One region of the Tumebacillus lipolyticus genome, then DNA from elsewhere that is predicted to be linked to it. Evidence: riboswitches for the same ligand, from Rfam matches in the RefSeq annotation. Region 1 holds a riboswitch; each other region holds the start of a gene.
The links. Region 1 has a riboswitch for cobalamin ahead of cobJ (precorrin-3B C(17)-methyltransferase). Riboswitches for the same ligand answer to the same signal wherever they lie in the genome.

Region 1 (9,978 bases):
CCGCAGCGACCGAGACGGGACTGCCGCCTTTGCGACCGATGTTGGTGATGAACGGCACGTCGCCGTCGATCAGTTTGGCCAGCTCTTCTTTCGACTCGGCGGCCGAGACGAAGCCGACCGGCATGCCGATGATCAGCGAGGGCTTCGCTTCTCCCGTCTTGATCAGTCGGATCAGCTCAAGCAGCGCGGTCGGCGCGTTGCCGATGACGAAGATGCCGTCCGGCTGTTCGCGAACCGCTTTGCGGGTGGCCATGATCGCGCGGGTGAGGTTGGCCGCCTTCGCCTCGGCCGCCACATCAGGATCGGAGATGTACACTTTGACGTCGCCGCCATACTTGGCGAGGCGCGGTTTGGAGATGCCGACCTGCACCATCTGCACATCGGCGTAGATCGTCTTGCCGGCGCGGATCGCTTCGATTCCGGCGCGAACGGCATCGCGGTGGAAGACGAGGCTTCTGCCGAGATCAAAGTCGGCCGACGCGTGGATCACGCGCTGCACGACCGGGTACTGCTCCTCCGCAAAATTGTGCTCGCCAAGCTCCTCCGTGATGATGTCAAAGCTCATGCTTTCGATCTCTTGCGGTTGAACGGTCATCGGAACAAATTCGGTCTTAAAGTCCATCTGTCTTCTCCTCCTTGAGTGCATCCACATGTGCGATGATCTGGTCAAAATCGCGGAACATCATGCCGTATTCGAGCTTCGGACGGCCGATCAGGATCACCTGCAAGCCCAGTTCGAGCGCAGCCTCCACCTTCTCATCGACCGAACCCTGCTGTCCGCTCTCCTTGGTGATCACCACATCCGTTTTATATTGACGATAGAGCGCAACGTTGAGCTCCTTGGAAAAAGGGCCTTGCATCGCGATGATCTGCTTTTGCTCGACGCCGAGCTCCGCGCATTTCTCCATGTTGTCAAGGCGCGGGAGCATCCGTGCGGTCAAGGTGACGCCTTCCTCCCCGAGCAGCCTTTTGGTGAAGATCTGCAGCGTTTTGCTGCCGGTGGTCAGCATGACATTGCCTTTCAGCTCGGCCGCCTTCTCTGCTGCCGCCGCATAGTCGTCGACCAGATGCAGGCGCGGGTTCTGTTCGAAGGCGAGCGATTCGCGCTCGAAGCGGACGTAGGGAACGCCGCATTCTCGGCTCGCGGCGATCGCGTTTTTATGCGCTTCCTCCGCGAAAGGGTGCGCCGCATCGACGACCAGCGAGATGCTGTTTTCCCGAATGTAGGCGACCATCTCGTCCGCTGTCATCCGCCCGATGCGAACGGGGACGCCCGCCTCGCGCAGCGAGTTGGCAGCCGAGTCGGTGACGACCGATGCGGTCAGCGAGTGGCCCGCCGCCACCAGTTGCACGGCGAGCGCCCGCGCATCGCCGGTGCCTGCGAGGTGAAGGATCATTTGCCCACCCCCTTGTGATCGTGCTGGTGCTCATGATCATGCTTATGCTCGTCTGTGCCATGCTCATGAGCATGATGGTGGTGATCGTGATCATGATGACCTTGCTCGTGACTATGATGGTCATGCTCATGATCATGATGGTGATGATCGTGGTCATGGTGGTCGTGACCATGATGGTGGTGATGGTCATCGTCGTGATGGTGGTGGTGATGATGATCTGCCATCGCATCGAGGCGGTATTTGCAGAGATCGCAGTTCATCTTGCTCTCTCCTCGGGCCGCTTCGACCGCGCGATCGTGCAGGATCGTCACCAGATTGTCGTGGAAGCCGAAATAGTCGGCCAGCACCAGCGGAATCTCCGGATATTGTTTGGAAAACTCCTCCGTCATCGCCTCCATCCGCTTGATCAAAATTCCGGTGAAGAGGAAATAGGGCAGGATGAAAATCCGTTTGGCGCCAAGCTTCACACAGCGCTCGACACCTTTGGCAAAATCGGGCTCCGTCACGCCGATGTAGCAGGTCTCCACGATGCCAGCCGGAATTTTTTCAAACAGCAGGCGGGTGATCTTGCACAGGTCGCTGTTCGCATCCGGATCGGAGCTGCCCCGTCCGACGATCAGCACCGCATCCTCATTGCGCTCCGTCGCTGCAAGGTCGAAACCGGCCTCTTCCAGACGGGAGCTCAGGATGTCCAGCGTCTTCTGATGCACGCCGATCGGCTTGCCGTAGGAAAAGTGCACGCTCGGATGACGCTCTTTCGCTTCGTCGATCTCATGCGGGATGTGCAGCTTGGAATGTCCCGCACCGAACAGAATCACCGGGACCAGCGTCACCGCTTCCGCCCCGCGCGCCACACAGGTGTCGATGCCTTGGGGAATCGTCGGGCGGGCAAATTCGAGAAAACAGGTCTCGATGATCGGGAACTCTCCGCCGAGCTTCGCTTCGACCCGTTTGGCAAACGCGAGCAACTGCTCGTTGCCCTCCGGATCGCGGCTTCCGTGTCCAACCAGCAAAATCGCATGTTTCATCAGCATGTTCCTCCTAGTCTCCGCAAACCGTATCGACAGTTACAGCGGGTACATGTTCATTGTGTTGATAGCCTGCGACGGTGCCCACGCGCTTGAAAAACTTGTGGAAGCGCTCGTCCGGATACCCCTGTTCTTTGTAGATCGAAAGGACGCGGGCGACCTCTTCGACCAACTCCTCCGCTGGGATGCCCTCTGCGACCGGCTGGGCCGCATGCGCGTTGCGCCCGATCGTCTTGCCGCCGAGGAAGAGGTCAAATTTGCCGCGGCGATAGATGACTGCAATGTCTTCGTGCACCGAGCCGTAACAGGCCATCGCACAGCCGGCAAACCCGATCTTGAGCTCTTTCGGCATCGCAAGGCCGGCGAAGCGCTCCGCGATCTCATCCGCCTGCGGAATCGACTGCGATTTCTCCCCATTGCAAAAATCGCACGCTTTGACTTGCACCACATCGCCGATCGGCTGTACGAGCAGCCCTGCCCGTTCCAGCTGGGCGGCGATCGCCTGCGGCTCCTTGGTCATCACGCGCAAAAGGACGTAATGGTTGGGCGTGTACTCGATCTCGCCTTCCGCTCCGGCCACCTCGATCATCGCCGCCAGCTGCTGCGGCGTCAGCTTCTTGTTGCCGACGCCGGGAGATACGGCGATCTCCAGGATGGCAGGCATCGCATCATACGGGTTGATCACCTGCTGCTGCATCGGCTCCCCCTCGACAACGCCTCGCGCTGCCAGCATGCTGACCGCCTGCATCGCGTAGTCCAAGGCGCGCGAAGTATCCGGCTGCACCATCGCCCCTTGCCCGATCGTGCGCTCCGCCTCCACATTCCGCTCGGCGGCTGGCGACTGCGGCACTTCGGCTACCGCTTGCGCCGCTGCCATCTGGCGCTCGGAGAGGCCGCCGTGCAGCGCCCACGGCTCATGCTCCTCTTTCAGGCGCTCGTTAGCGCGGATCGGCTGTTCCGCTTTGTCCAGCGTGTATTTGCGCTGGTAGCCGCGGGGAGTGATCATCTTGCCATCGTAGACGAAGGTGGACGAATTGCCGATGATCACCGTCGTCAGCATGCCGATATCATGATCGAGCATCTCGCCGAGCGTGGTCAGCACCACCGACTGGCGATCTCGGTACGCGCTCTTCACCAACCCGACCGGAGTGTCGGGCGAGCGGTATTTGAGCAGGATCTGTTGCGTCTCGACGATCTGGCGCGTGCGCTTGCCGGAGCGCGGGTTGTAGAGGGCGACGATAAAGTCTCCCATCCCCGCCGCCTCGACGCGGCGCGCGATCAGCTCCCAAGGAGTCAGATGGTCGCTCAGCGAGATCGTGCAGGCATCGTGCATCACCGGCGCCCCGAGCAAGGACGCGCAGGAGTTGATCGCCGAGATTCCGGGGATCACTTCCACCTCCACGCCATCCGCTTCCCGCCAGCCCTTTTGCACCAGCACTTCGTAGACCAGACCGGCCATGCCGTACACGCCCGCATCGCCGGAGGAGATCACCGCCACCTTTTTGCCCATCTCCGCTTGGCGCACCGCTTCGATCGCCCGGCTCACCTCTTCGGTCATCCCGGTGCGCACGATCTCCTGATCGGTCAGCAGGCCGCGAATCAGATCCACATAGGTGTTGTACCCGATGATCACATCCGCTTCCTGAATCGCTGCTCGCGCACGATCTGTAATGTGCTGAAAACTACCTGGCCCGAAGCCAACGATCAACAGCTTCCCACGCATCGCACTCATCTCCCATCATTTGCACATAGAAAAAGACGCCTTCCCGAAGGAAGGCGTCATATGTTTTCATGGTGTAAAACCTCAATAATGCAGTCCATGACACACCTGAAACCATCCTTCTTATATCCCCGTAAGAAGGTATGGAAAACATAGCAGGCAGGTCTCCTGACTCATGGATCATCACTTCCTCTGCCTTCCCATCTAAAAAAACAGTGGCGTGTTAGAGGAAATTACCCATTCACAGTGGCGGGACCGTACCGGACTTGCACCGGATTCCCTATTAAGCTCTTGCGAGCACCTGAACGTTACCCTATTCACTTTTCGTCGAACGATTCAAAGTATAGGGGAAAACTCAGGTATTGTCGAGTCCCAAATCGGCAAAGGTCGCCATCTCCGCCACCAGGCGGCAGGATGCTTCCAAGATCGGCAAGGCCAGCACCGCGCCCGTCCCTTCGCCCAGTCGCATGTCGAGCATCAGGATCGGCTCCAATCCCATCTCCTGCAACAGCACTCGATGCGCCGGCTCTTGGGACAGATGCGAGGCGAACAGCACCTCCTGCGCGCCGCTCTCCATCCGACAGGCGACCAGCGCCGCCGCTGCGGCGATCACGCCATCGACAACGACCACCATCTTGCGCTGATAGGCGCCGAGCACCACGCCGACCAAACCTGCGATCTCTAAGCCCCCCACCTTGGCCAGCACGTCGAGCGGATCGAGCGCATTCGGCCGATTGACCGCCAGCGCCTGCTCGATGACCCGCGTCTTGTGCAACACCTTCTCATCATCGATCCCGGTGCCGCGACCGACCAGCTCCGCCAGCGGTCGTCCGGTCAGCACCGCCGCCAGCGCCGCGCTCGGCGTCGTGTTGCCGATTCCCATCTCGCCGAGCGCCACCGCCTGCACGCCCTGCTGATGCAGTTCTTCGACCATCTCGATCCCGACGGCGATCGCCCGCTGCGCCTCCTCGGGCGTCATCGCAGGCCCTTGAGCAAAATTGGCGGTGCCGGCGCGCACCTTCTTCGAGCGCACGCCGGGGAGCTCTCCCTCGACGCGGCTGCCCACATCGACCACATGCACCGCACAGCCCACCTGGCGCGCCAAGACGTTGACCGCCGCTTTTCCGTTTACGAAATTTTGGATCATCAGTCCGGTCACCTCTTGCGGAAAGGCGCTGACCCCCTCTGCTGTCACACCGTGGTCGCCGCACATCACCACGACGGCGCGCTGTTCAAGCTTGGGGAACACCGTCCCTTGAATCCCGGCGAGCCTGATACCGATCTCCTCCAGCTTGCCGAGGCTCCCCGGCGGTTTGGTCAAAAAGTCCCAACGCTCTCTCGCTGCTTGCATCATCTGCGCTCATCCCTTCAGAAAAAAAATAAAAGCCCAAGCCTAAAGAGGCTTGGACTTTCCAAATCCAAACGAAACATGTCACCTCGACAGGCAGGTCTTCTGGCTCCCGGATCATCCCCATCTTCCCCGCCCTTCCCAGACAGATCGTCCAGTGGTCGCAGAGGGTCCCCGGATACAGCGGTGGGCCCGCGCATTTGCTTCCCTATTCTCCCGCGAGGCGGGCACCTGTCGCGTTGCATGAAATTCTACAAAACAGCGTACGGCAAGCGACGCAGAAAATCAATACTCAATTCCGAAGACGGCCGGAATCCCCTCGTCGTAATAATGTTTGAGCGGGTTCATCTCCGTGACGAGGTCGGCCAGCTCAATCACTTCCTGCTTGGCGTTGCGACCGGTGATCAGCAGGTGCAGATGGCGTGGGCGGTTGCGAATGACCTCCAGCACATCGGCGAGCGGCAGCACGTCGGCGACCGGAAAGCGCTCGATCGACAAGGCGTTGTTCAGCTCATCCAAAATGACCAGATCATAGTCGCCCTCCAGCACACAGCGCTTCGCTTCCGCCCATGCGTTGGCGAGCGCCGCCCGATGCTCCTCCGGCGTCTTCGTCCAGGTGAAGCCGATGCCGAGCTGGCGGATCTCAACGCCCAGCTTTTCCAAGGCGATCTGCTCGCCATAGGTGCGCTCCGGCGATTTGATAAACTGCAGGATCAACACTTTATAGCCGCGGCCCACCGCGCGCACGCACAGCCCCATCGCCGCCGTCGTCTTGCCTTTTCCGTCTCCCGTGTAGACCAGCATCATGCCCTGACGTTTGCTTCTTTCCATCTTTCAGCCTCCCTCTCCACGCGCAAAACGCTTCCCCTATTGGAACAGGTTGCCACCGCAGTTGTCAAGGACACACCCCTGCACGCCCGCAACAAAACATGGACGAACCGCGCGAAACCGAGCAAGTTCTTCCCCGACCCGAACGATCAGAGATCTTAGAACGCTACGAAGGAACCTTTTCCAAACAGCTCATCACCTTGTCGCCAAACTCGCGCAGGTAATGCAGATAATCGCCATCCGGCCCGCTGTAGTTATAGCGCTTGTTGCACATGCGGACGACGACCAGCTCCGCCTCGGGCACGACCAGCACCAGCGGGCCGGTGACGCCGAGGATCTGAAACGCACCTTTTGGCACGCTGCTGCCGATCTCGCTTCGCTTCGCCGGATGATCCTGCACATACCAGAGAAAGCCCATCGGCGGCAGATCTGGATCGGTCATCGGCGGGCTTTGCACCTGCGACACCAGCTGAAAAATCTCCGCCGGAACCACCTGTCTGCCATCCACCTTGCCCTGCGTCAGATGCAAAGATCCCCATCTGGCAAACTCGCGAGCGGAGACGAACAGGTTGCGCTGGTCGCCATCTCCGTCCCCGTTTTCGCCAAGGATCAGCTCCGTCCGCTCCGGCGCATCCAAGATCACCGACACCATCCGCTCCGAAGCTTCGGTGCGCCACCCGGTCTCGGTGAATCCGAGCGGACGAAACACTTGCTCCGCCAAGATGCTCGCCACCGACTTGCCGGTCGTGCGCCGCACGATCTGGGTGAGCATGACGATGTTCACGCCGCGGTAGGCCCATCCGCTGCCCGCTGGAAACTCGCGATACAGGCGTCCGCTCGCATCTTCGTGCAAACCGTGCGTGTGGGTCAGCAGGTGGCGGATCGTCGTCCCGTCGAGCAGCGCTCGGTCGAGCTCAGGCAGATAGCGGCTGACCGGATCGTCGAGGCTTGCGATCTTCCCCGCATCCAGAGCCCAGGCGACAGCAAAACCGATATAGCTCTTGCGCGCAGAGGCGATATTAAATTGCGAATCGGCTCCAACCGCCCGCGCCCCCGCTGCATGCGAATGAAACCCAGCGTATCGCTCCACCGCGATCCGCCCCTGATGAACGACGAGCAGCGCCGACCCGCTTCCGCCGTTTTTCCTGTTGATCTCCTCCACATAGCGGATCAGTTCGCCAAACGGCTCTCCAACTGCTGACTGTACCAAAACGCATCGCTCCTTTGCTCTCTCTTCGCGCTACTCCTTCCCCGTTTCGCGCCACTTCCCCTCCTTGACAAAAGGATCAAAAAAGAAGCCAAAGCGACATCGCCCAGGCTTCTCCCCATTTGCTATGAAAGATCTTTGATCCGCTTGACCCTGCCCTTCCCTTCGCCGCGCGACAAGACCAGCACACCGAAAGCGATCAGCAACCCTGCCAGCGCATAGCGCCCAAGCGATCCGATCTGACCCAGTCCGAAGATGGCAAAAAAGATCACCGACAGCCCGCCGAGAATGCCGACAGGGATCAGCAAAGCCGGCTGGCGAATCCCAAACAGGTAGAGTTCGAACAGGCCGAGCGCCACCGAGGCCAAGTACCCTGGCCACATGTAGCTCCAGCCGTCAAACAAGGTCGCAAACTGGCTGACAACCCCTGTGCCGAGCAGGATGCCGCCGGGCACCAACAGCCCTGCAAGATGTCGTCCGCCAAAAAAGAATCCCAGATGAAAGGCGATGCCGAGCGGTATCACGAACAGCGTCGGCCAAAACAGAGCGATCATCTCGCCTGGTGTGATCCAATTGTCGAGCAGCCCAGCCTGACCGATTAAAAACAGCAAGCCGAGCGCGATCAGAGTACCGCCTATCCACTTTCTCTCCATCCTGCCCCACCTCGCACTACATCAAGATACAGTAAGAATACCATAATATTCTGGTGAAATGGGAAAATTCATCCAATAGGACAAGCAGGCAGCGCTTGCTCGGGAAACTCCCCGATCAGCTGCAGCTGCTTACGCTTCCTTTGCCGCTTCGTTTAATGTTTCGGCCGATGCGGCCACCTTCGAGGACGCAGAGCCGATGTCTTCAATCACCGCGACCAGGTCGCGAATCTGCGACTCGATGCGTTGCACTTCCAGCAAAGAGCCTTCCATCGAATGAACGATGCTGTCGAAGGATGCGCTGGTGTGCGCAAACTCCTCCTGCCCACAGTCGACCATCGATTTGACCTGTTTGAGCGAATCGAACACTTCGGAAGTATACTCGTTGGAGCGAGTGGCCAGCTCGGCGATCTGCTGAGCGGACGACTTCGTCTGGTCGGACAGCTTCTGCACCTCTTGGGCAACCACTTGAAACCCTCTGCCATGAACGCCGGCCCGCGCCGCTTCGATCGATGAGTTCAGTGCCAGCAAAGAGGTCTGATTCGCAATATCTTGCACCAGCTTCACGACATTCTGGATCTGTTTGGCCGAAACGCTCAAGTTCTGTACCGTCTGCTCCATCTCTGCGATCGAGCTCTCGATCGTCTGCATCCGCGTGATCAAGGCGTGCAACTTCTCTTGACCGTCAGTCGCCAGCTGCTGTGTCGCGCGGGACTGCGTGGACGTCTGTTGAACGGACGCTTTCACCTGTTGGGAAGACACGACGAGCGAGTCGACCGACGAGTTCGTCTCAAGCGTCAAGGAGGCAAGCTCTTCGGAGATCGTGATGATCTTGCCCTTCAGATCATTTTTCGCCTCTTCATAGCGGCGTTCTTGTTGCAACAGATTTTCCTTCTCATACGCTTCCAAGACCAACTGTTGCTCAAACGTCAACAGCTTCGTGATCGTGGCGACCGCCTTCCGCTGATCGCGAACGTCTGGCAGCTGTTCACAGACCACGTCGATCAACACATCTTGCAGATTCTGAAAGGCGCCGATATACCATTTCGGCTCCACGCCCAGCCGCACATGAACTTCGGCGACACGAGTGCGCTTCAACAGGAACTTGCTGTCGATGCGACCGCTGAACATTTCGAGCAGGTGCCCTTGCAGCGTTCGCTTCAAGCGCTCCACCGTCGAGTTGGTCTCGATGATCTTCCGCAACTGCTCCACATCGAGAACGGTCTGGTAGAAGGTGGAGACGATCAGATCGATATTCTGTTCCACGACCTTTCGCACCGCTTTCGCAAAGCGGATCTCCTCTTCTGTCAGCGAGATCATCTTCATCTGTTTTATCAAGTTGCTGTCATGTCCAACATCAACTACAACTTTCTCTTGTCCTGCCATCTCCATCCATGTTGGATGCTTGGCTGGCTTTTTTCCCATCAACTTCATGATCGAACCAAACGGACAAATGCCCACAAATGCCCCTCCCCATAAATCCCTATCTGACTAATCGTACTAAATCCCCCCTTTCCATGTCTACAAGTGAAAATTGAAAATAATGTGTCGAATTACTTTAAGGAGCTTAAAATTAACGTTTATTATAAAATAGCTATAAAAAACACACAAAAAAACAGACGGTCGCCGAAGCGGCACCCGCCTGTTCTCCTTAGTCGATCCTACCTTCCAGATCTTTCGTTTGACTTTTAAACTATCAATCGCTTACCTTTTAATCCTGCAACCGATCGGATGCGATCGAGAGCAGATTATCGATCAAATACTTCGAAGCGAATCGCGAGAGATTCCAGAGATCAATAC
Region 2 (9,978 bases), on a different contig from region 1:
CTAACAGGTACATCTCCAAAAACTTTTGCTCATCCAGATCGGCAGTCGCGTACAGGTTGAGCGACTGCGATTGGTCGAGATGGCGCTGGCGAACACCCGCCGCGAGGATCGAGTAGCGTTGGTCGATATGGTGCGCCTCTTTGTAGAGAAACATCGTGCGCGCGTTCAGCTCCGGCGCGACCTGGCGAACCAACAGCCCTTTCTTCTCCTCCGCAAACACGCGCTTGAAGATCGGATCGATCGACGCGGTCGTCCCGACCAGAACGGAGGTCGAGCCGGTCGGGGCGATCGCCATCAGGTAGCCGTTGCGCAGCCCGTGCTTACGCACCTCTTCCCGCAACCAATCCCAGTCCGGCCCGCGCTCCGCAGTTCGATAGCCCCGCAGCTCAAAATATTCGCCCGTCTGCCAATCGCTCCCGGCAAAATATTCATAGGCGCCCTTTTCCTTCGCCAACTCCATCGAAGCTTTGATCGCCGTAAAGTTGATATATTCGTACAGCTCGTCCACATAGTCGAGATGCTCTTGCGACTCCCAGCGAATCCCCTTTTGCACCAGATGGTGGTGATAGCCGCTCGTTCCGAGCCCCACCGCCCGATAGCGCTTGTTGGTGATCGCCGCTTGGGAGAGCGGGAGTTGGTTCAAGGTGATCACGTTGTCCATCATGCGAATCTGCAGCGGCACCACTTCGTCGATCAGCTCAAACGTGTTGGTGCGCCCGAGGTTGGTCGAGCTCAGGTTGCAGACGACAAAATCGCCCGACTTGTATTTGATCAGATATTCGCCCTCGGCCGACACCTCTTCCACCTCTGTCGTCGGCGTCATGTTTTGGATGATCTCCACACAGAGGTTGGAGCAGTAGACCATCCCTTTGTGCTTGTTCGGGTTCATCCGGTTGGCATGGTCGCGGTGAAAGACGAACGGAACGCCCGTCTCGTACGCGCTGGTCATGATCAGGATCATCAGCTCAAGGGCGGGAATCTCCGTCCGCGAGATCGCCTCGTCCGCAGCGCACTCCGCATATTTTGCTTCAAACTCCTCGCCCCAGGAATCTTCGAGCGACCACCCTTTGCGCAGCTTGATCTCGTGCGGATCGAACAGATGCCAAGTTCCCTCTGCGAGCAGGGTTCGATAAAACAGGTCGGGGATGCACACTCCGGTGAACACGTCGTGCGCCTTGCGCCGCTCATCCCCGTTGTTCGTCTTCAGATCCAGCCAGTCGACGATGTCCTTGTGAAAGACATCGAGCCAGATGCTGACACTGCCTGCGCGCCTGCCCAGCTGGTTGACCGCGACCGCCGTGTCGTTGTAGAGTCGCGCCCAGGGAATCACGCCGCCGCCCGCATTTTTGTGGCCGCGGATCTCCGAGTTGGTCGCCCGCAGCTTGCCGAAATAGACGCCCATGCCCCCCGCGTTTTTGCTGACATCGGCGAACGCTTTCAGCCCGTTGTAGATGCCGCGCAAGCTGTCCTCCGGCGTGTCGATAAAGCAGGATGACATCTGCGGGTAAGGGGTTCGCGCGTTGCCAAGCGTGGGGGTGGCGCTCGTCATCAGGTGAAGGCTCAACACATCGTAAAACTTTTTCGCGTAGCCGATCTTGTCTGTCTCCACCAGCGCAAGGTGCATCGCGATGCCCATGTACGCCTCCTGCGGCAGCTCCATCACCTCATGGTTCAGCCCGCGGATCGTATAGCGATCCGACCAGTGACGCAGCCCGATATAGTTGAACAGCAGATCGCGCTCCGGCTTGATGTACGCTTGCAGCTCTGCGATCTCCGCTGCGGTGTAGGCATCCAGCATATACGTTCCGTAGCGCCCGATGTCGGTCAACGTCACCAGCAGCTGGTAGAAGTCGCCATACCCGATGTGCTGATAGCCGCGACTTTGCCCCGCCTCGCGGTAGAGGCTGTGACAGAGGAGTCGAGCGGCCACAAACGTCCAGTCGGGCCGCTGCACGCTGATCTTTTCCACCGCCAACTGCATCAGAATGTTTTCCAGATCGGTCGAGGTCAGCCCAGCTGTCCAATGCGCCTGCAGCTCTTCCTCAAGCTCTGCTGGCTCACATCCTGCCAGCCCGTCGCAGGCGAACTGCAAGACCTCTCGGATCTGCTCGATGTTTCGGTCGTCCTTCACACTTGTTGTCAACGAGTTCCGCCCCCTTGGTTCCTGTGATTCATCGATTGAACGCTCCCATTCGCTAGCTAGCAGATGGGAGCGGTAAAAGCGAGGTTTGCTTTAGCGGGCAGACCGCCTCGCCAAGAGCGTCCACCGCGATCCTGTCGCATGCTCGCGCGCGGGAAGCACGTCGCCAAACGGATATCCCCCATCTCGCCGAGAAAAACGCCAGGCGGCACGCCGTTTTTGCAATCTCCGAGCCACTCGTCATAGCAGTAGCCGCAAAATGTACATTTGGTCACCGTCATGCTCTCTCCGCCCTTTCACCCGCACGCTGCCAATTTGAGAAAAAATCGATTCGCAACCGCCCCGTCTGCGGATGCGTGCTCACTTCCGCCTGCACGCCGAACACGTCGAGCAGCACCTCTGGCGTCAACACTTCCGCCGGCGTTCCCGACAGTGCGATGCGACCGTCTGCGATCACGTAGATCCGGTCGCAATAGGCGGCCGCCAAGTTCAGATCGTGCAGCGCAGTCAGCGTGGTCAGCCCGAGCTCGCCGATCAGATCCATCAGCTGCAGCTGATAGCGAATGTCCAGATGGTTGGTCGGCTCATCGAGCACGAGAAACTGCGCCTGTTGCACCAGACAGCGCGCGATCAGCACCCGCTGCTTCTCGCCGCCAGACAGGGTGAGAAAGCTCCGATCCTCCCAGCCATCGAGCCCGACCCGCACCAGCGCTTGACGCAGCAGCGCTCGCTCCCCCTGCTGATCGCCGCCGAAAAAGCGCTGGTGCGGATGTCTGCCCATCTGCACGATCTCCGCCACCGAAAACTCAAACTCGGTCGACGACTCCTGACCGACCACCGCCATCTTCTGCGCCGCCTCACGCGCTGACATCCGATCGAGCGGACGGTCATCGAGCGTCACCCTGCCCGCATCCGGCTCCAAAGCGCGATAGATGCTCTTCAGCAGGGTGGACTTGCCGCTCCCGTTGGGGCCGATCAGCCCGACCAGCTCACCAGACCGCACATGCAAGCTCACATCGGCCAGCAAGCGCCTGCCCTCTCTGGAGACGCTCAGCTGCTCACCTGCCACTTTCATCGACCATCACCTCCGAATCGATAGCTGTTGCGCCGCAACAGCCAGAGGAAGAACGGCGCTCCCGAGAGCGAGGTGATGATCCCGATCGGCAGCTCCTCCGGGGCGACGACCATGCGTGCCAGCACGTCCGCCCAGATCAGAAAGAGCGCGCCGAGCAGTGCGGAGATCGGCAGGACGCGGCGATGATCAGAGCCGACCAACAGCCTGACGATGTGTGGCATCATCAGCCCGACAAAACCGATCGCGCCGCACACCGCAACCACCACCCCGGTCACCAGCGAGGAGAGCACCAGTAGAAACAATCGAAACGACCTGACGTTGACCCCAAGCGTGTTGGCCGTCTCCTCCCCCATCAGCAGCGCGTTGAGCGAAGAGGATCGCACCAGCAGCAAGATCATCGCGATCGCGACGACGAGCGCGGGGATCAGCAGCTGTTCCCATTTGGCGCCCGCGAAGCTGCCCATCAGCCAAAACAGCGCGTTGCGGATGCCCGCTTCGTTTTTCGCCATGAACACGATCAGGCTGGTCAGCGCGGAGAACACGGCAGACACCGCGATGCCGGCGAGCAGCAGGCGCACCGGCGATAACCTGCCGCCGACCTGTGCCAGCAGGACGACGACCACCACCGCGACCAGCGCCCCGAGGAACGCCGATGCGGACAGCGCCCATTGACCCAAGAAGGAGAACGTCCCAAACAGGATCACCGAGGTGGCGCCGACCGATGCGCCAGAGGAGACGCCGAGGATGTACGGATCGGCCAGCGAATTGCGAACCAGCGCTTGGATGGCGACGCCGACCACCGACAGGCCCGCGCCGACCACCGCCGCAAGCATCACCCGCGGAAAGCGCACCTCCCAGACGATGTTCTCCTGCCCTCTGCTCCAGTCGACGACGAACGAGTCACCGAACAGCGGCAGGTGGGACAAGGCGATGCGCCACACCGTCTCCGGCCGGATCGGGACGGGGCCGAGCATGACCGCAACGGTGATCGACGCGATGAAAAGCCCTGTCAGGATGATCAGCAGCAGGTAGAACGAACGCCACCTTTTCATCATTGAAAGCGGTCCGGATAGAATCCTTTGGCCAGCGTTTCGACCGCACGCACGTTGCGAACGCCTTCAAACGCGTCTGACAGCGGCAAGATCACGAAGCGATCGTTTTTGATCGCCGACACATCTTGCAGCGCGGGGTGCTTTTTCAGCGAGGCGATCTTCTCCGCAGCGGACGGTTTGTCATACTCGTTGATCACGAAGACTTCCGGGTCGCGCTTGACCACCTCTTCCCAGCTCACCTCTGTCCAGCTCTTGTCCAGATCGTCAAACACGTTCTTGCCGCCCGCAAGCTCGATCAGATGGGTCTGCAGCGTTTTCGATGCCGTAAACATCGCCGTATCGCCCGCGTCATACACGGCCACGCGCAGCGGTTTTTTCACATCGCCCACTTTTTTCTGCGTGTCGGCGATCCCCTGTTTGAGCTTGTCGACAAGCTGTTCGGAGCGATCTTTGATGTCAAAGATCTTGCCGAGGTTCAAGATGTCCTCATACACGACATCCATCGTCGGGATCACGCCGGAGACTTCCGTGCCTCTGGCGACATACCCGTTGATGCCCTTTTCCCCAAGGCTTTTGACCGAGCCGAGCGCCTTGTCTGAAAACGCGCTCTTGCGCCCATAGACGAAGTCGGGGTTCGCACCGAGCAGCACTTCCAGCGAGGGATATTGATCGGCCAGCACGGGGATCTTCGCATACTTGGCCTCATATTCTGGCAAAATTTTATCGTCCATGTACGCCGTGCCCACCATCCGATCTTCCAGACCGAGCGCGAGCATGATCTCCGTGGTGTGCTGGTTGAGGCTGACGGCGCGCTTGGGCGCTTCGTTGATCGTGATCGTGTGACCGCCCGTCGAAAGCGTGACCTGCTGATAGTCCGCTTGGGCAGCCGGCGGGGTCGCACCGCCCTTCGTCTGCGAATCATTGCCGCATCCGACGAGCAAAAGCGGTAGCGCGAGCAGGCTCAAGGCGGCCCGCTTCCAGTTGGTGAGTTTTCTTGTCATCATCTCTTTCAACTCCTGACCTGAGTGATAGAATCCGATTCCCATACAGTAAAAAAGCACGTGACGCCAACCAAAAAGGTTGGGGTCACGTGCATAAGCAGGCAAACGATCGCAAAGAATTGATTCCTTGTCGTTCCATGTGAACACCTCTCCTTTTCATCGAAGGACTTCTGGTGTAGCAGATGAGGTAGGTCTCCTGGCTTCCGGATCATCGCGTTCTTTCGCCTTCCCCGATCGTTCGATCGAGTGGCATCATAGAAAGAAAACTCCTCGGTTACAGTGGCGTGACCGCTCGGGATTGGCACCCGATTCCCTGTTACCCTTCGCTGTTCGTCTGCGAAGGCACCTCATCGCCGTCCTATGTAATTGTTGGTTCGGTATTGCTTATTCGCGTTCCGAAAGGGAAATCCTTTTTTGGATTGATTCTAAACAAAAAGAAAAAGCATGCGATGATCGCACGCTTTTTTCTAAATTCGATCGTGAGGTGATGCCCTCACTGCTGTTCCGCATTTTTCAGTGCATGTTCCCAGCTGGGATAATAGTAAAGCGCACTTCGCATCAGCTCAGGATCGGTTTGTTTGACCTTCTTTTTGCTGGTCGGCTCCCCAGAGCTTGCCATCTGTTGGATACGAGCGATCACTTCATCAGCACCCATCGTCACTTCCATGATCTGCTACCTCCCATGCGCGTTTTACCTCTAGCCTGCCCATCTGGACTGCCGTTTATTCGCCAAAAGGGGGGAGGCAGCGACGTTCTTTCTCTCGCGATTTTCCAGCATACTGACAGCCTAGATGTCGCGTAGGAAATTGAGCGCTCTCGATTCAAAGTCTTGAACGGCAGCAGCCCAATTTCTGGCGAGGGCGGCCGAAACAAAAAAGTCATGACCGTTGGTCATGACTTTCTTGTTTGCGAACCACCAAATCGTGCCGTACCTTTTTCGTACAGGTAGAGAGTTCCTTTGAAGATCGGTTCCAGCTTATGCTGAATCCTGAGAATGATCAGGCTGGTCACCAAGCCGACGATCACCGATGCCAAGACATCCCCCGGGTAATGGTGGCCGACAAAAATACGGGAGAAGCCGGTCGCGATCGCGAGCAGCAAAAATGGGGTGCCGATCTTTTGATTGCGCAAGAAGATCGCCAAGGCGATGCAGAACGCTCCCGTCGTATGGTCGCTTGGAAATGACGCATCTGCTGCGTGCGGAATCAACAGATTGACACTGTGCGAAATAAAGGGGCGCGGTTCAAAATACACAAGGCTGATCAGGAAGTTCAGCAACAGGCCGACGCCCCCGGTGATACCTGCAAACAAGGCAATCCGCTTTCCCGCGGAAGAGGATGCAATCCAGAGCAAGGCCAAGCCGATCGCATATAAGAGCAGCGCTTTGTCACTGAAAAAGATCATCGTTTCATCGAGCCACTTGTAGTGGCCTGACCAGTTGTTGATCGTTTGAAAAAGGTCATAGTTCATCAGTATTTTCCCCCTCTACTACTAATGACACATCATTCGAAAGAAAAATGACACATCATTCTAAGGAAAGTTCGGTCCGAGAACGAAACAGCACGTGCCCATCGGGGCGCACGCCCAATTGTAACACGCGCTCTGAAACTTCAGTCCGTCCATTTTATCCCTCCGATCAATCGATTGTCCAGCCTTTTGTAAATAATTTGTAAACGCCCGATCGTTCTGCCGATTTCGAATCGCTTGCTGATTTGCAGCAAAACTGAAAAAAGAAAGAGCACAGGCTATGTGCTCTTCCCTCCCTCTTTTTCGCCTTCTTGTTCCCCTTCGCGCATGCCGCGCAAAAACCACATCGCGACCAGCAGCGCTGCGACGCCTCCACCCAGCTTCCCAGCGATCATCGGCACCAGCATCTCTGGACTGACGCCGGCGACAAAGGCAAACTGCCCGCCGAAGACGAACGCACCGCTGACCGCAAAGGAGATGTTTAAGATCTTGCCCCGGCGATCCATCGCGTGCAACATCGCAAACATCGGCAGACAGTTCGCCAGCGATGTGATCAGCCCTGCGGTCGACGTCTCCCCGATCCCCAGTCGTGAGCCGATCAGCAGCAGCGGCTTGCGGAACACAGTCGTCAGGAAATGAACCAGCGGAAAGGCTCCGGCGAGGATCACGGCGATCTGTCCGGCCAGCAGCAACCCCTCCGACAGCGGCTTCAGGCCATCGATCAGCTCGATGCCGAGCAGCGCGGACAAGATGGCGAGCACGAGACCGATCAGCGCGACGATCTCGATGATCCGCCCAAACACGAGGAAGCATGCGACCATCTTCGCAGGTCGCTTCCACAGTCCGAACACGATCAGGGCGGCGAACAGGGTGACGGGCACCAGGTTGAGCAACATCATCTTCCAGGCAAACCCAGCCACAACACCGCCGATCAGACAGCCGATCGGGATCGTGGATAGCCCGATCAAAATGCCGGTGGCGAGCGGCTCGCGGTCTTCGCGCCGCAAGATGCCGAGCGCCACCGGAATGGTAAACGACAGGGTTGCCCCCATCATCGTGCCCAACAGAACGCCAGAAAACTGTCCCGCATCCGGATGCTGCGCCAGCTCGACCGCGAGCGGATATCCGCCCATGTCGATCGCCAGCACAGACGCGGCTGCAACAGACGGGTCGGCGCCGATCAGCGCAAGCAATGGCGCGGCGACCGGAGCGATCAGGTTGGCCAACACGGGCGAGAGCGACAACAGCCCCGCCATCGAGATCACCAGCGGCCCCATCGCCCGAAATCCGTCCTCAAATCGCTGCCCATAGCCAAACCGATTGCCGAGCAGTTTGTCGACAGCACCGATGATCAGAAAGACGACCATCACTTTTACGATCAATGAATCCATGTCACGACCCCCACCGCTCGTCGAGCGCAACTTTCTTCTTCATTTGTATGAAAGCAAGAATTGTGCCAGTCGGTAGAGCGGAAGTTGTGCCGTTTCGTGTATAATATTTTTGACATATAGATCGAATGAGTGTCCAATTTATTAGACACGTAGATGTGTAACACAGAAAGGTGGCGATCCTGATGAAACAAAAACTGCCGAGCGTGTCAGCGCTCGTGACGCCAAAGGGCGATCTGTCCGACAGCTCGTCCGCCATACGTGAAGATCTGCTTTTGGCTGACGTGTTGCCCCGTCTGGCAGCGGCGGGCAGGCTTGCCGTCGAAAACAAACAGGGAGAGATCGTCGGGTCGCTCGATGCGGGCGATGCGCTGCTGGCGATTCATCAGGCGTATCGACGCCTGGAAGCGTTCTTCGAGACGCTGATCCAGACGGTCGACGCTTCGATCACCGCCGTCGATGAGGAAGGGCGCACCGCCGTCTGGACGGCCGGCGCCGAACAGATCTTCTCCATTCCCAAAGAGCAGATCCTCGGCCATCCGATCGACGATTTCTTTTCACGAGAAATGCTCCGCTGCATGGAGACACTGCGGTCGGGCGAATCGCTGTATCACCATTTTCACCAAGCCAGATCTGACCTTTTCGTCCTGATCAACAGCAAGCCGGTCGTGCTCGACGGGGAGATCATCGGCGCTGTCGTCTCCGAGACGGACGTGACCAGCCAAGTTCGCCTCAATCAAGAGCTGTTCCAAGCGGTGACCAAAGTGCACCATCTGGAAAAAGAGATCGCCAAATGGCGGCCGTCTGTCGATCCCTTTTCACCGATCAAAGGCAAAAGTCCCACCATCCAGCACACGATCGAGATGATCACCAAGATCAGCACGACGAAGGCGACCGCGCTGATCCTCGGCGAGAGCGGTGTTGGCAAAGAGCTGTTCGCCAAAGCGCTCCATCAGCTGCGCGAAGGGGCGGACGCGCCGTTCATCCCGATCAACTGCGGGGCGATCCCCCCTTCGCTGTTTGAAAGCGAGCTGTTCGGATATGAAAAAGGCGCCTTTTCAGGCGCCGATCTAAAAGGAAAAAAAGGCAAGATCGAGTTAGCGCAGGGCGGTACCCTTTTCCTGGATGAAGTGGGGGAACTGCCGCTGGAGATGCAGGTGAAACTGCTGCGCGTGCTGCAGGAGAAAACGTACTATCCGGTCGGCGGCACCAAGCTGTTGCAGGCAGACTTTCGCCTGATCGCCGCCACCAACCGCGACTTAGAAGCGATGGTGCGCAGCGGCCAGTTTCGCGAAGATCTCTACTACCGCTTAAACGTCGTCTCGGTCAACGTGCCGCCCCTTCGCTCGCGAAAAGAGGACCTGCTGGAGCTTGCTCACTACTTCCTGCACGAGTTCGGCCTGCTGCATCAGCGCGAGATCAAAGGGCTGCCCCACACGGTCCTGCAAGACCTGATGCAGTATGAGTGGCCGGGCAACATCAGAGAGCTCCGCAACACGATGGAGCGCTTGGTCGTGCTTTCGACTGACGGGGTGATCAAGCGCGAAGACCTGCCGTTTTTCCCAGCAGCGCGCCCCTTGGAGCAGGAGCAGGAGCCACCGCAGCGGTTAGCCGATCTGCTCGAAGCGTACGAGCGACAGGTTCTGGCAGAAGCACTGCTGGCGGCAGGCGGCAACAAGGCGGCGACCGCCGAGCGCCTCGGCATCTCGCGAGCCACGCTGTACAACAAGCTCAACCGCCTCGGCCTGCTCTCCCTCTCCGCACCCGATGCTACAAGATGATCAGCTCTCGCGCCGACTGCGTGAGCACTTCATGGCCGTCCGCTGTGATCAGCACATCGTCTTCGATCCGCACT
Region 3 (9,978 bases), on a different contig from region 1:
GCATCTGCCACGGCGTCCACGGGCCCTGACCGAAAAACATGTTCGAGACGACCGCGACGGTCGACCCGACCATAAATCCGGCGCGCGGGCCGAAGACAAATCCGGCGAGCAGGATCAGGTAGGTGGTCGGCTTGAAGTTGGGAAAGGGCGCGAAGATGATGCGTCCGACGACGGCGAGCGCCGCCAAAGAGGCGATCAGCGCCATCTCTTTGGACGAGACTTTCGCCCGTTCGAACCGCAGATAGAACAGTCCGAGCCCGAGAAAGAGCATCGCGAACGAGGTGACCGCCCAGTTCAGATCTTCTGTCGGCCACAGCTCATAGGCGAGCAAGACGACCGCTGCGGTGAGCAGGATGATCAGGAGGGAAAACGCGTTTCGCTTCACAGGCTGCGCTCCTTTTTCGTCAGAATGTTCACCCCGTCTTCCAGCGTGATCACATCGCCTGCCGACACTCCGCGGAAGACGCGGCCGATCTGTGGCGCATAGAACATGCCGCGGGCGAACATCTCTTGCGGCGTGCCTGCTGCCGCCACCGCCCCATCGTCGATCAGCACGGCGAAATGCGCATGTTCGGCGGCGAACTCCACATCGTGCGTGATCAGCACGACGGTGCCCCCGCGCTGCACGTAGTCGCGCAGATAGCGTCCGAGGTTGTCCTTCTGCCCGGCATCCAACCCGCGCGTCGGCTCGTCGAGCAACAGGAGTTTCGGATGCTGCACCAGCACAGCTGCCAAGGCGGCGCGCTGACGCTCCCCACCGCTCAGATCGCGAGGGTTGCGGTCTTTGTGTCCCAGCAGCCCGAGGCTGTCCAGCACGGCCGAGATCTCGCGCTCCGCCGCCTCCCCCTCTGTCGGCAGCCCGACCATCTCGCGCGAGAATTGGCACTCCTGCCACAGCGTGTCATGGAAGAGATAGTCGCTCGGATTTTGCGAGAGATAGCCCACAGTGCCTGCGAGATCTGCCGGATCGAGCGATGCGGTCGCTCGCCCCTCGACCTCCACCGCTCCTGCGCTCGGCTTGAGCAGCGCGATAAAATGGCGAAGCAACGTGCTCTTCCCCGCTCCATTCGCCCCGAGGATCGTCGTGATCGTCCCGCGATCGATCTGCAGGGTGAGCTCTTTTAACACCTCATCTTCGCCCGGATAGGCGAAGGAGACGCCAAGCGCCCGCAGTGCGGCTTGCTCCTCCGCTCGCTTCTGCCCCCACCGGTCGCGCAGCCGAGCGAACAGGCTGCTCTTGCGCTCCACTGCGAAGGCCGGCTCTTCCGGTCGAAGCTGTTCGGCGACGATCTGCCGCGCCGCTTTGACGGTCAGCGGGCGCTCCGGCAGCTCTGCCGCCACGAACAGGCGGGTGACGGGCGGCAACAGCTCCGGCCGGCACTCTGCCGCATAGGTGGCAAACCCGGCTGGGTCGCCATCATACTCGATGCGCCCCCCATCCATCGCGGTCACGCGGTCTGCCAGATGCAGCACGCGATCCAAGCGCTGTTCGACGAGGATGACAGTCAGGCCGAGCTCTTCGTTCAGCCGCTTGATCAGGTCTAAGATCTCCTGAGCTGTGCCCGGATCGAGCTGCGAGGTCGGCTCGTCGAGCAGCAGCACATCAGGCTGAAGCGCCATCACCGAGGCGATCGCCACCTTTTGCTTTTCGCCGCCGGAGAGATCTGCCGTCTTCTGCCGCCGCAGATCGGTCAGGTCGAAAAAGGCCATCACCTCTGCCACTCGGCGTCTCATCTCCGCCTGCGGAACTTGCAAGTTCTCCAGCCCAAAGGCGATCTCGCGCTCCACCTCGCTCATCACGAGCTGCTTTTCCGGATCTTGAAAGACCATGCCGATATGGCGTGCGATCTTTCGCTCCGCAAAGTCGCTCAGCAAGGCGTTGCGAAAGCGCGCACTCCCGGCGATCGTCCCGCCATAAAACTCGGGCACCAGCCCGTTCATCGCGCGCAGCAACGTCGATTTGCCGCAGCCGGAGCGCCCGGCGAGCACGACGAATTCGCCACGCCGCACCGCCCATGTCAGCTGGTCGAGCGCGGGTGACTGCGCATCCGGATAGGTATAGGTCAGGTCGGTCAGTTGTAGTTCGAGAGCTGCCATCTAATCGGTTCTCCTTTTCACGAGCACAGGTGGGAGGATGAGCAAGAGGGCGAGCAGGAGCGCCCCTCCAGACGTCCAACCGCCAGCTGCGAGCATCGGCGAGAGGCGGGGGTAAAAATCGAAGCTGGCCGCGCCGATCGACAGCAGCGCGATCATCAGCGCGAGCGCTGCGAGCATCCCCGCCCAGATCAGCAGGTCGAGCCGCCGCCAGCGCTCCCGCGTATAGGAGCTGCGGTGGCGCGACCCGAAACCGCGCGCCTCCATCGATTCGGCAACCTGCCACGACCCTTCGAGCGAAGAGATCAGCAGGACGTTGAGCATCAGGCTGTGCTTTTTGATCCGCTCGCGGGTTGAACCTTCCTGAAAGCGCACCCCTCTGCTCTGCATCACTTCGCCCACGCTCTTCGCCTGTTCGGTCAGGTAGGGGATCAGGCGAGCGGTCAGCATGGCGACGACCGCCGATCTGCCCGCCCATTTTGCCATCAGCCCGAGCGCGCGGTCTGGAGACAGCCAGGCGAGATAGAGATTGCCCGCGCCGAGCACGACGAGCAGGCGCAGCACCATGACGATGCCGAACAGGATCGCCTCCAGGGTGATGCGCAGCGCCCCCAAGACGGGAATTCGCGGTCCGTCGAACAGGATCGTCGCACCGTCTTTGGAGATCAGCACGTTGAGCGCGAGGATGATCAGCAGCAAGGGCCAAGCGTAGCGCATCGTTTTCAAAAAAGTTCTCGCCCCTCCGCTCGTCAGCAGCGCGCAGATCGTGACGCCGAACAGGGCGAGCAGATAGAGCGGGTGCCCGGTGAGCAGCGCCATCATCATCAACAGCAGCGGATAGATGGCGAGCGTCAGCGCATGCAGCCGTTCGAAGCGCCTCATGGTGCGACCGGAATGCCGACCGCTGTGCTGCCGCTCAGCACGATGCCCACCTTGCCGCGCAGCTTGCTTCCTCCGCTGGTCATCGTATTGACCGCTTCGTCGAGCGCCGCGTCGTTCACGCCGATCAACAGCCAGGTCGGCGTGGTATCGCCATTGCCCGTTCCGGTCGCGACGACCATCGCCTGCCCGGCTTTGCCGCTCTCATCCCCTGTATAGTCGAGCATTTGCACCGCTCCATCCTTCACTTTTGCATAGATGCCGGTGCGCGTTGGGCTGCTCATCACGTCCTGTACGGAAGAGTGGTCTTCCAGCTCCGACCAGAGGCCGAGCAGGATCACGTTGGTCGTGTTTTCGATCAAGGTCTGGTTGCGATACGACGCGGTGCTCACGCCCTGCGCGCCTTGTCCGCGCAAGGCGGATGCCAAGCGATCCGCATCATCAGCATGGCCGTCGCTGTAGTAGATGACAGTCCCCGGTCGCGCGCCTTCATATCCGCTCGTGAACGGATGCGGGTAAGAGGCGACGACCGCTGGCGTGTTCGATCCGCTGCCCGACCAGTCATGGTAATCCCACCAGACGCTGGCCGAGTTTTTCGCCGCATATGCGTCCGCCCCCACGCTTGAGACCACCCCGTTCACGTAGTAAAACCAGTCCCGTTTTTTCCGCGTGAAGATCGACTTATCGGTGTAGCCAGACTTGACTCCGTTGATGCTGTTGACGAAGCTGCCGCCGTACGCCGTCTCGATTTCGAGATGTTGGCGCATCACATCCATCACCGACTCGCCGCCGTAGTAGCTGACCGAGCGGTTAAACTCGGAAACGGCGCCAAAATTGTGGGTGACGAGCATCTGCAAGTTGCCCGCCGGCTGCTTTTTGCCAGGTGATGGCTGCTGCGGTGCGGTCGAACCACCGTTCGCCGGCTTGCTCGCATTCGAGCCTTTCGAAGCGTCAGGCTTGTCGCTCTTGGCCGGCGGGGTATTGTTGCCGGCAGCCGCCCCGGCTTGCTCGTTCGGTTTTGTATCTTCCGCCTGCTGCTGCTCTTGGTCTTTTTGTTCCGCTTCCTTTTCAGGCTGCTCTTGCTCGGGGAGCTGGACGACGACCTGCTCCGGCAAATTCCCTTCCTGCTGTTTGCTCGACTCGCTTTGGCTGCCACATCCGGTGATCATCAAGGCGAGCGCAAGAAAAAGTCCAAGCTGTGAGGTGAGCTTCATGGCGCACTTTCCTCCTGTTCAATGGTAAAAAGAGGGGGAGGCTCTTCACAGAGCCTCTCCCGTACAGCGTACTATTTATTCGTTCCGTTCATGACATTCACGATCGCAGTCGAAACTTCAGCTCGCGAAGCGGTCGCATGCGGGCGGAACGTTCCTTCCGCATCGCCGCTCATCAGGCCAAACTCGACGGCCGCTCTGACGAACGGACGCGCCCAGCTGCTGACATCTCCCCGATCCTGGAAGCTCAGCTCCTGCATGTTCGAGGTCGGTTCGATCCCGGCGAAGCGAACGAGCACGACGGCCAGCTCTTCGCGAGTCAGACCTGCGCTCGGACGGAAGGTGCCTTCCTTGTCCCCGCTCATGTACCCTTTGCGAACGACCGTCTCAATGAACGTCTGGTACGCGTTTTGGTTCACATCGCGGAAAGAAGCGGGGCCGCCCAAGTTCAGGTCACCGCTGGACAGCGCCAAAATCTTGGTCAGCTCGCCGCGGGTGACCGGACGCTTCGGTTGAAACTCTCCGTTGCCCGAGCCGATGACGATCCCCTTTTTCGCGAGCGCAAGGATCGATTCGTTCGCCCAGTCAACGCCTTGCAGGTCGGTGAAAGAGGCGTTCGGGTTGCCGACGAGCAGGTTGAGGCGACCGGTACGAATCAATTGCGGAACGCCCGTCTGCTGATCGACTTTGTCGATCTCCAGCTGGAGCAGTCCCGGCTGATCTGCCTTGAGCGTGGCGACACCGTCTGCGCCCGTCTGCCAAAGCGTCTCCGCTGTGCCCGCCTTCTGAACGGCCGCACCCTCTACGTCGACGGTGGTGACGGTCGGATTCCATTCCTCATCATAGGTGGTCTGCTCCGCCGTCACCTTGACGGTGAACGATTCGCCGACAGCAGGCGTGGTCGTCGAGAAGCTGACTTGCGGGAAGAGCGTCTGCGTGTAGTCATAATAGCCCCAGACCACCTCATCGCCATCGTGGATCTCCGATGCATCAGCAGAGATGTCCGGCGCTTTCCCGTTGACCCAGACCGACCAGCCGGCATTCGCGTTGAGATCTTTTTCTCCCAGCGTGCCGATCTTGGAGATGTAGGAGCCGAAGGAAACCGTCTTCGCCTCATAGGTGAGCTTCTGCTCGCTGAGCAGTTTCATCAGCGCGCCCATCGCGGTCGGCTTCTGCATCGTGATCGTTTCACCGACCGTGTTGGTGAACGAAGCGGAGCCGACGTTTAACACCTTCTCCTCATGCATGCCGTTTAATCCGGCCACCCGGACCTTGACGGTCGTCAGGCTATCATCTGCTGCCAGCACAGCTCCCGTCTGCGGAATGAGCAGGGAGGTCGCCAGCAGGACGCCAGCAGAAATCTTTGTGATGCGCTTAGCCATTAGTCATTCTCCTCTCAGGAATCATTTGGAAAACGGATCTCGTAAAAAAACTCCTGCCGCATGGTCAGGAGTTGAAGGCTCTTAGAATCAGGATCTTTTGATGACGCCAAGCTGCAAGATGACCTGGTTCCTGTACCTTCCCTCCGAAAGCACGTAGGACTGCGATTGGAAGAAGGTTTCCTGACTCACGGGTCTGCCGCCAGCTCACACCTTCTCATCCGAACGGACAATGGCATCTGTGAGCGCGTCACCGTATACAGTAGCGGGGGCTGCAGTGGATTTGCACCACTTTCCCTACTCTTCCAGTCTCAGTGGTAGTTTATCATTTCGCTTTGGCTTGGACAAGCAAAAAGACCAGCCGACAGCGGGCTGGTCTTTCCTGTGCTCGTCTCTACTGCTCTTCGAAGCGATCCTTCCGCATCTCCGGAACGGCGCCGAGCGGAAGAAATGCCGCCCGGGAGTTGATCAGCGAATGGTCGATCAGCGAGTTGTAGTTGTGCACCATGTCGAGCACCTTTTTAAAATCTGCTTCCGAGTTGAACTCGCCTTGCAGATGAGTGTCGAACAGCGAGGCGGCAAACTGTCTGTCCGCCTTCGCCTTGTTGACAGCAGCTTCCAGCTTCTCGGCCATGACGGTGTTGCCGAGCGCCCGCATGCCCTTCAGCTCAAGGCTGAAGGCGCCGACCGCAAAGTTGGCAGCTGCGACAGCCGCTTGGATCACCATAAATTCGTTCGAGCGAAAAATTGCTTCGTTAAGCATCTCTTGTTCACCTCAAGTTGGAGTGCAATCTTGCTCTCATCTTAGCGGAGCGGGAAACGGAGGTCAAATCCTCCCTGCGGCAAGCGCGTTTCCGCCCTAGTTGATCAGCGAGTATCCCCCGTCGATGATCAGCGTCTGCCCGACGATCATCTTCGCCTGTTCGGTGCAGAGGAAGTGCACCGCATCGGCGATGTCCTCCGGCGTGACCATGCGGCCAGCAGGCGTGCGGCTGATCGCGTCGTTGATCATCTCCTCGCGGTTCGGAAAGTGCGTCAGCGCGTCTGTGTCGACAGCCGCTCCCGACACCGCGTTGACGATGATGTTCTTATGAGCAAGCTCTGCTCCGAGATAGCGCGTGAGCGATTCGAGCGCCGCTTTCGAAGTGCCGACACAGGTGTAATTTTTCAAGGCGAAGCGACTGCCGAGCGAAGAGATCGAGACGATCGCACCGCCCCCACGCTGCTCCATCAGCGGAACGGCCCGCTGTGCGAGGAACAGCAGCGCCTTCGCGTTGATGTTCAGCGTCCAATCCCAGTGCTTCTCCTCCACTTCCATCGCCGGAAGCTGCACGCCAGACGCGGCGTTGGAGACCAGAATATCAAGCCCGCCCATCGTCTCCTTGATCTCTTCGAACAGCTGGTCGATCTTGTCGAGGTCGCCGACGTTCGCTTTGACGATGTGACATTTCCGCCCCATGATCTCGATCAGCTTTTGCGTCTCTTCCGCAGGTTTGCGGTTGCGGAAGAAGTTGATCACGATGTCTGCGCCTTCCGATGCGAGCTTGAGCGCGATCGATTTGCCGATGCCGCGAGATCCGCCGGTGATCAGCGCTGTTTTTCCTGTGAGTGTGGTCATGATGAGGTCCCCTCCATTAGTAGCTGGTAGTAGGAGTAAGTATAGCATAAGGTTGTTCGAGGTGGTAGCGATCAGTTGGCGGCCCGCTTTTTTTCGATCGTCCGCTTCGCTTTTGTCACGATGCGCTTCGTCGCTTTCGAATCAGTTGCTTCCAGCCATTCTTGACAAACTTGAAGCACCCAGCCCGGGTTCGATTTGCTCGCATCGTTCAACCAGTTTCCCACCGAATCTTGAACGTACTTGGAGCGATCCGCTTTGACACGATCGAGCAACTGCAAGGCCCGAGCCGGATTTTGCTTCAGCTCGTCGATGTGCTTGCTCCACACCCCACGCGGTCGCGTCGATTCGATCGCAAACCTTCTGATGTTTTCATCGCTGTCGACCACCCATGCTTGGAAAAGGTGAATCGAGCCTTCAAGCGACTGTGTGATCGATCCCCTGACCGCCATCCAAGCGATCTCTCTGACACCGAAATGCGGGTCGGCAGCAAACGGTTTGATCTGAGCTAGCTTTTCTTCGATCGACAAGCTGTCGTTCACGCCGACCACATAGGCTGCCCAACAGCGAACGCTGTCTGAGCGATGGCTGGACAGCGCATGAAAAAGCGTCCCCCTTCGATCCTCCTCCAGATCGGCTAGCAGTTCGAACAGCTTCTTCCCGATGAGAGGAAGCAGCTTCATAATTCCCTGCCCTTTCGCTCGCTCCAGCTCCGATTGCACCGTGCTGACAGCTTCTCCCAACCCGAGCGCCGGAAGGGTATGCTGAAGCAGAATCGCATGATCAACCGCAAGCCATTCGGTCAGATTTACGCTCTCAATCCTGCCAGCCAGCAGGAGCTCCGCCACCTCTGCTGGAATGTCAGAAGCTTTTCGCGCGCCCTTTCGATTTAGTACCCAATCCTCGACAATCGCGCTTTCGATTTCCATTCGCCTCCTCTCTCTCACCTGAAAGGCGTCCTGTTGAACGGCTGCCCGAACTGTTCAAGATCACCTTTCAGCGAAAACATGCTCTCCCCATCATAGCGGAGTTTAGGGAACAGCTCAAAAGCGAATGAACTACCTGCTTATATCAAACGGCAGAACATCGAGCAGAACAGCAAACAAGCTGACGTCCGATCTCCTCAGACGTCAGCTTGCGGTCACTGCTGGCAAACGGTGTGCCCCCGATCGTGGTGACAGCGCACGATCGAGACGGCAGGCTTATGCTTTCAGCTTTTTCAGCTCTTGCTGGAGCTCCTGATCTGCCGCTTGCAACAGTTTCAAGATGTCTTGCTGGTTGGTCTGGAGCTTGGCGAAAGTCGCTTTGATCTTCTTGCTGTCCTTCGCTTCGGCTGCCGCTCGCAGCTCCTGGCGCAAATCTCGATACTGCTGCTTGCTCTCCTTGAGCCGGCCCATCAGCGCATGGTACTGCTTCAGATCCTCCTTGACCTGTTGCTGCAGTTTCTGGTCTTTCGCAGCTTCCATCTTCTGATGCAAGTCTTTGCTGTGCGCGTGGATGTTTTCCATCTGGGTGCGAATTTGATCATGCATCGCTTTCAGTTGCTTGAGATCGACACCAGCATCGAGAAGCGCCTGCTTGTGCTCATCTGTCAACTGTTTGTGTTGATGACCGCCATGCTCGGCGGGCTGATGGACATTGTTCGCATTCGAATCTGCCAGCGCGCCTCCGCTGCCTGTCAGCGTGAGCGCTCCGATGATCATGGTGGCGAAAATCGTTTTTGCAAGCTTCATGCATACCACTCCTTTCGCCTGTAGGATACCCATTGTCGTTCAAAACATTGTAATACGAAAAAAGCCTGCCAGCGGCAGACTTTTTCGTCAGAGCGATCAGACCAGTTGCACATATTCGGATTCGGACTTGAGCAGCTGGGCGATATTGTCCATTCGCTCGCTGTCCCGAATGACGGCGAGCGTCTTGCCGCTTTGAATCTGGCTGGCGCACTGCGCGACTGTCGCCTCTGGGACACCGTACGACTGGAGGCGATCTTTCACCGCCACCTGCGTGCGCTGGTTCGCATAGCCGGGCAGAACATTCAGCTGTGGGACTTCGATCTCCCCTTCGACAGGCGCGTCGATCACGCTCTGAATGTTCGGCGTGATCGACGGATAGAAACCTTCGACCCCGTCGGCGTTCTGATCGCCCTGATTTTGCAGATAGAGGACGCTAAAATCGTTCAGTCCAGCTGCGTGCAGTTTCTGCATGGTGTCGTGCGCAGACTGATAGCTCGAAAACGACGCGACGATCACCCGTTTGTTGTCAGCTTCCATTTGGCTCACCTCTTCCTAGCTTGCGTTCATAGCTAGTGTTTGTGAAGAGGGAGGTTGTCATGCGTCAAGTTGTGGCATCGAGAAAGGCTTGTGTCCATCTCTCGCGCGCCTCCGGGTCGAACGGCCCCTCCTGCGCTTCGAAGAGGGCGATCAGCTCAGCGGTCGCCTCGGCGATCTTGTGCAGGATCTCCTGCGGGTATTTCATCGCATGCGCATGTTCGGTCAGCTCTTCCTCATCGACCACTTCGTATACACCATCTTCGTTGGCGATCAGATCGACATCGTAGTCGATAAATCGGTACAGCTTGTGCTCGCTGTCATAATCGATCGGAGACGCGATGTTGCAATAATACCCGGTCCCCGTCTCCTTGCAGAGGATCGCAACATTAAACCACTTCTCAGGATGAACCCAGTAGATGACCGGGAACGGGCTCGACCAGGTGGAGCCGTCCGCCTCGATCACCGGGGTATCCGGATCGATCCAGAGGATTCCCCGCTCGCCCGGCACCTCATAGAGCTTGACCCACTTG

Region 2: it holds a riboswitch for cobalamin, as region 1 does, so the genes downstream of both, ACFSOY_RS08150 (ABC transporter substrate-binding protein) here and cobJ (precorrin-3B C(17)-methyltransferase) in region 1, are expected to answer to the same signal.
Region 3: it holds a riboswitch for cobalamin, as region 1 does, so the genes downstream of both, ACFSOY_RS06025 (S-layer homology domain-containing protein) here and cobJ (precorrin-3B C(17)-methyltransferase) in region 1, are expected to answer to the same signal.

What each region holds. Positions count from the first base shown of each region.
Region 1 is NZ_JBHUIO010000011.1:396,800-406,777, forward strand. It holds gene ACFSOY_RS18190 (precorrin-8X methylmutase) at 1-622, opposite strand, end outside; gene cobK (precorrin-6A reductase) at 612-1,397, opposite strand; gene ACFSOY_RS18200 (sirohydrochlorin chelatase) at 1,394-2,425, opposite strand; gene cobJ (precorrin-3B C(17)-methyltransferase) at 2,439-4,148, opposite strand; cobalamin riboswitch at 4,287-4,465, opposite strand; gene cobT (nicotinate-nucleotide--dimethylbenzimidazole phosphoribosyltransferase) at 4,501-5,499, opposite strand; cobalamin riboswitch at 5,572-5,743, opposite strand; gene cobO (cob(I)yrinic acid a,c-diamide adenosyltransferase) at 5,779-6,324, opposite strand; gene ACFSOY_RS18220 (serine hydrolase domain-containing protein) at 6,488-7,531, opposite strand; gene ACFSOY_RS18225 (hypothetical protein) at 7,654-8,181, opposite strand; gene ACFSOY_RS18230 (protoglobin domain-containing protein) at 8,311-9,639, opposite strand; gene ACFSOY_RS18235 (3-hydroxyacyl-CoA dehydrogenase family protein) at 9,972-9,978, opposite strand, start outside.
Region 2 is NZ_JBHUIO010000005.1:589,067-599,044, forward strand. It holds gene ACFSOY_RS08130 (ribonucleoside-diphosphate reductase subunit alpha) at 1-2,143, opposite strand, end outside; gene ACFSOY_RS08135 (rubredoxin) at 2,200-2,421, opposite strand; gene ACFSOY_RS08140 (heme ABC transporter ATP-binding protein) at 2,418-3,215, opposite strand; gene ACFSOY_RS08145 (FecCD family ABC transporter permease) at 3,212-4,270, opposite strand; gene ACFSOY_RS08150 (ABC transporter substrate-binding protein) at 4,267-5,271, opposite strand; cobalamin riboswitch at 5,438-5,633, opposite strand; gene ACFSOY_RS08155 (hypothetical protein) at 5,762-5,935, opposite strand; gene ACFSOY_RS08160 (undecaprenyl-diphosphatase) at 6,160-6,738, opposite strand; gene eutH (ethanolamine utilization protein EutH) at 7,014-8,126, opposite strand; gene ACFSOY_RS08170 (sigma-54 interaction domain-containing protein) at 8,309-9,904, shown strand; gene ACFSOY_RS08175 (M24 family metallopeptidase) at 9,894-9,978, opposite strand, start outside.
Region 3 is NZ_JBHUIO010000005.1:156,702-166,679, forward strand. It holds gene ACFSOY_RS06005 (ECF transporter S component) at 1-385, opposite strand, end outside; gene ACFSOY_RS06010 (ABC transporter ATP-binding protein) at 382-2,097, opposite strand; gene ACFSOY_RS06015 (energy-coupling factor transporter transmembrane component T) at 2,098-2,976, opposite strand; gene ACFSOY_RS06020 (DUF4430 domain-containing protein) at 2,973-4,187, opposite strand; gene ACFSOY_RS06025 (S-layer homology domain-containing protein) at 4,259-5,566, opposite strand; cobalamin riboswitch at 5,720-5,922, opposite strand; gene ACFSOY_RS06030 (hypothetical protein) at 5,958-6,326, opposite strand; gene fabL (enoyl-[acyl-carrier-protein] reductase FabL) at 6,423-7,181, opposite strand; gene ACFSOY_RS06040 (DNA alkylation repair protein) at 7,253-8,107, opposite strand; gene ACFSOY_RS06045 (hypothetical protein) at 8,381-8,911, opposite strand; gene ACFSOY_RS06050 (hypothetical protein) at 9,008-9,448, opposite strand; gene ACFSOY_RS06055 (DUF402 domain-containing protein) at 9,513-9,978, opposite strand, start outside.